Regions from separate parts of the Pseudomonas sp. BS3782 TE3695 genome, predicted to be linked through region 2. Evidence: riboswitches for the same ligand, from Rfam matches in the RefSeq annotation. Region 2 holds a riboswitch; the other holds the start of a gene.
The links. Region 2 has a riboswitch for cobalamin ahead of cobW (cobalamin biosynthesis protein CobW). Riboswitches for the same ligand answer to the same signal wherever they lie in the genome.

Region 1: it holds a riboswitch for cobalamin, as region 2 does, so the genes downstream of both, cobO (cob(I)yrinic acid a,c-diamide adenosyltransferase) here and cobW (cobalamin biosynthesis protein CobW) in region 2, are expected to answer to the same signal.

What each region holds. Positions count from the first base shown of each region.
Region 1 is NZ_JBNDKB010000001.1:5,233,668-5,235,866, forward strand. It holds gene ABH909_RS23550 (cobyrinate a,c-diamide synthase) at 1-441, opposite strand, end outside; gene cobO (cob(I)yrinic acid a,c-diamide adenosyltransferase) at 452-1,063, opposite strand; cobalamin riboswitch at 1,146-1,378, opposite strand; gene ABH909_RS23560 (hypothetical protein) at 1,533-2,117, shown strand; gene ABH909_RS23565 (PQQ-dependent sugar dehydrogenase) at 2,185-2,199, shown strand, end outside.
Region 2 is NZ_JBNDKB010000001.1:4,301,896-4,304,094, forward strand. It holds gene cobN (cobaltochelatase subunit CobN) at 1-240, opposite strand, end outside; gene cobW (cobalamin biosynthesis protein CobW) at 244-1,317, opposite strand; cobalamin riboswitch at 1,418-1,631, opposite strand; cobalamin riboswitch at 1,830-2,057, shown strand; gene ABH909_RS19260 (CbtB domain-containing protein) at 2,179-2,199, shown strand, end outside.

The DNA.
Region 1 (2,199 bases), 930 kb from region 2:
CACACCGGCAAACGGCAAATCCGGCTGATAACGCGCAAGGCCCAGGGCCAGCGCGCCAAACGTCTGCGCCATGGCGGTGCCATCGATCACGCCGAGCACCGGCACACCGAAGTGCCGCGCCAGATCGGCGCTGGACGGCGTACCGTCGAACAGCCCCATGACGCCTTCGATGAGGATCAGGTCGGCTTCGCCAGCGGCTTCCCACAATAGCCGTCGACTTTCTTGCTCGCCGACCATCCACATGTCGAGTTGATAAACCGGTGCGCCGCTGGCGCGCTCGAGAATCATCGGGTCGAGAAAGTCCGGGCCGCATTTGAACACGCGAACCTTGCGCCCCTGATTGCGATGCAAACGGGCGAGCGCGGCGGTGACGGTGGTCTTGCCCTGACCGGAGGCCGGCGCGGCGATCAGTACCGCCGGGCATTGACGATGGCTATTCATAAAATGCAGTTCACAACTCGACGCCTTTTTGCGCTTTGATTCCGGCCTGGAAGGCGTGCTTGATCATGCCCATTTCAGTGACGGTGTCGGCCAGCTCGATCATCTCCGGTTTGGCGCCGCGACCGGTGACCACCACGTGCTGCAACGGCGGACGCGCCTGCAAGTCGCTGAGCACCTGATCGAGATCGAGGTAGCCGTGCTTGAGGGCGATGTTCAGTTCATCGAGCACTACCAGGCCAATGGCCGGATCACGCAGCAATTCGCGGGACACTGCCCAGGCGGCTTCGGCGGCGGCGATGTCACGCTGGCGATCCTGAGTTTCCCAGGTGAAGCCCTCGCCCATCACATGAAAACGCACCTGCTCCGGGAAGCGCCGGAAGAACAGCTCCTCGCCGGTGCTGTTGCGCCCCTTGATGAACTGCACCACGCCGCACTGCATGCCATGGCCCATGGCCCGCGCAAGCATGCCGAACGCCGAGCTGCTCTTGCCTTTGCCGTTGCCAGAGAGCACCAGCAGCAAACCGCATTCATTCGGCGAGTTGGCGATGCGTTCGTCGATCACCGCTTTTTTGCGCAGCATGCGCGCCAGATGGCGTTCGTCACGATCGGGAGTATCAGTCATGGGGGGAGCTCTCCGTTGAGGCTGGATAACGGCGGGCAGGCACAAGAATAGACGGCAACAAGCCTGGCATCGCCCACCGTGATGCCGTTGGATGAATCAGGCCGGTCTCCGGGCTCATGAGCGGCTTGCGCCTGACCGCGCGCCTTCCCATGTTGATATCAACACAGTGGCTCAAGGCGCAGTCTTCTCTCATTTACCGTTGCGGGGGCAGCGCCGGGATCATGACTCTTCGTCGCTTGAAGATAGTCACTCACCGGCTTCCCTGTTTCACTCTGTCGACCAAGGTCACAGAGCACCTGAAACAAGCCGCGAAGGTTAGAGGGTTGGGGATGGAGCGTCAATTAAAGCCGGGACACCGCTGAGCGAATAACTGCCATCGATCAATTAACTGACGCCAATCTTGTGCCACACTGTCAGCAGTGATATCAAAGAGCCACAACCTGACAACACAATAACAAGGGTGAGCCACATGCAAGGCATGATCATCAGCAATCCGAAGCTGGAATTCCTGCGGCCGGTGCTGGAACGCTGGTTTGACTGTATCGACCGCTACAACGCCGTGCGCGGCGATAACGATACACCTTACTGGTATGACGAAAACGCCAACCTCGGCCTGCTCTCCGCCGCGGCCTGGATGGCAGAAATGGTCACGCTGGCACAGACGTCGACCCGCAAACAGATTGAAGAAGGCGAACGTAACGCCCGCGCCGATCTGTTTATCGCCAGCAGCGAAGAACGCGCATATCTCCAAGCCACCCAGCGCTGGCCACGGGTCAATAGCCTGAACCTCACCCAGGCGCTGGCGGACATCACCAGCGATGCGAAGCGAATCAGCTACGCCAGCGACCTGAAACTCGGCTGTCTGTTTGTCGCGCCACAAAAAGCCCAGCACAGCGCCACCCCGGAGGAACTCCAGGACATGGTCGATGACCTGCAAAAGGAACACACCTGCGCCGTGGCCTGGTATTTCCCTTACGCCTACCGCAAGTTGCGTAATGAAGCCGGCAACTATCATCCGGGCATCGCTATTGTGCTCAAGGAAGCCCGCGGCTGACCGGTTGAACCATCGAGCGTCTACGCTTCTCTATGATTACATCAATGCATTCATAGGGAAGATCGTAATGCGCAAACCCCAG
Region 2 (2,199 bases):
CTTGGCGTGGCGCAGCACTTCATCGACATAGAGATCGACCGAGGCGTGGTTCTGCACCTGCATCGGGTTGGCCAGGCGCACGCTCGGGTAATCGTCGGGCAACTGTTGCGCCGCTTCGGCGAGCAACGCCAGGCTGGAATCGCCGCTGCACAGGATCACCAGCTCGGCGGGGGTTTGTCCAAGGTCGGCAATGTTGTCATCCGACACGAAACCGCCGGGCTGGGTCCTGAGCAGGTGCATGGCTTAAACGCTGAGCGCAGCGCGCAATTGCGCTTCGAGCGCAGCGGCGTCCAGGCCCTGACCGATCAACACCAGACGGGTGCTGCGCGCTTCTTCAGCACCCCACTGACGGTCGAAGTGCTTGTCGAAACGCGTGCCCACGCCCTGGATAAGCAGGCGCATCGGTTTGTTCGGCACCGCTGCAAAACCTTTGACTCGCAGGATGCCGTGCTGGACCACCAATTGAGTCAGCGCATCCATCAGCAGGCTTTCGTCGGCTTGTGGCAGCTCGATCGAGATGGAATCGAATGCGTCGTGGTCGTGGTCATCGTGATGGCCGTCTTCACCTTCATGGTGATGATCGTGATGGCTGTGCCGGCTGTCGATGTGTTCTTCGGAACCGGCGCCGAGGCCGATCAGCACGTCCAGTGGCAGACGACCGCTGCTGGCTTCGATGACTTTCACCGCTGGCGGCAGTTCTTCGGCGACTTCCAGGCGCACGCGGGCCAGGTCTGCGGCGCTGATCAGATCGGCCTTGTTGAGGATCACCAGGTCGGCGCTGGCCAGTTGGTCGGCGAACAGCTCATGCAGCGGCGATTCGTGGTCCAGGTTCGGGTCAAGTTTGCGCATGGCGTCGACCTGATCCGGGAACGCAGCGAAGGTACCAGCAGCGACGGCCGGGCTGTCGACCACGGTGATCACCGCGTCAACGGTGCAGGCGCTGCGGATTTCTGGCCACTGGAAGGCTTGAACCAAAGGCTTTGGCAGGGCCAGGCCCGAGGTTTCGATGAGGATGTGGTCGAGGTCGCCGCGACGGGCCACCAGTTCGCGCATCACCGGGAAGAATTCTTCCTGAACGGTGCAGCACAGGCAGCCGTTGGCCAGTTCATAAACGCGACCGTTGGCTTCTTCTTCGGTGCAACCGATCGAGCACTGCTTGAGGATTTCGCCGTCGATGCCCAGCTCGCCGAACTCGTTGACGATCACCGCGATACGACGGCCCTGGGCGTTGTCGAGCATGTGGCGCAGCAAGGTGGTTTTGCCCGAGCCGAGGAAGCCGGTAACGATGGTGACGGGGAGTTTAGCCAGTGTTTTCATCGGATGCCCTTTGGCAAGATAGCGGGCATACGGGACGACAATCGCAGCGGCGGATGCGCGCGTGGAAGAGTTCGCCACCGGATCACCCCGCCCGGTTGTAGTGAGAATCTGTGTCGAGGCAGGTCTCCTGGCTGACGGTGTGCCAATCGTTCGACTGGCGTTTGCTGCGCCTTCCCGCGAACCTGATGGATCAGGGTTTGCAGTGGCGTGGCAGCGAACATCACCGTTCACAGTTGCGGGGGCAGCCGCGGCATCGACCGCGTTCCCTTCTTAGCTTCGGCAAATGCCGAAGAACCTCGAAAGCGCAAGGCTACGCATCGTGTGGGGGCGGGTCAATCACTGAGCACGCCGCCCCCCTGTAGGAGCTGCCGAAGGCTGCGATCTTTTGATCTTGTTTTTGAAAGCAACATCAAAAGATCGCAGCCTTCGGCAGCTCCTACAAAGAGCCAGTCAGCAGCGGGCATCCAAGTGAGAACCCTTGCCAATTGACGCCCAACCCCCGCCCATGCTCTCCTACACGCCTTGTTACGGGTGCCCTTCACAGGGTGAAACGGGAAACCGGTGAATCATGTGCTTTACTCTAAAGCCATGTCAGTCCGGTGCTGCCCCCGCAACGGTAAGCGAGTGAAGCGTCAGATCCACTGTGCCCGTCATATGGCATGGGAAGGTGATGCTTGCAGGTCTGGGCGCAAGCCCTGCCCCTCGCGAGCCCGGAGACCGGCCCGCAACACAAAGTGACTTTTACGTTCACTGAATAACAAACCCGCGGTGGGCGGGCGCTGTTCGAAATCTCGGCGTGCCCCGGCGTGCGGAGGTTTTCATGCGCTCTATTCACCCGCTGACAGACCAGAGGGAAGCGCCATGTCGATCATCAGCAGCACC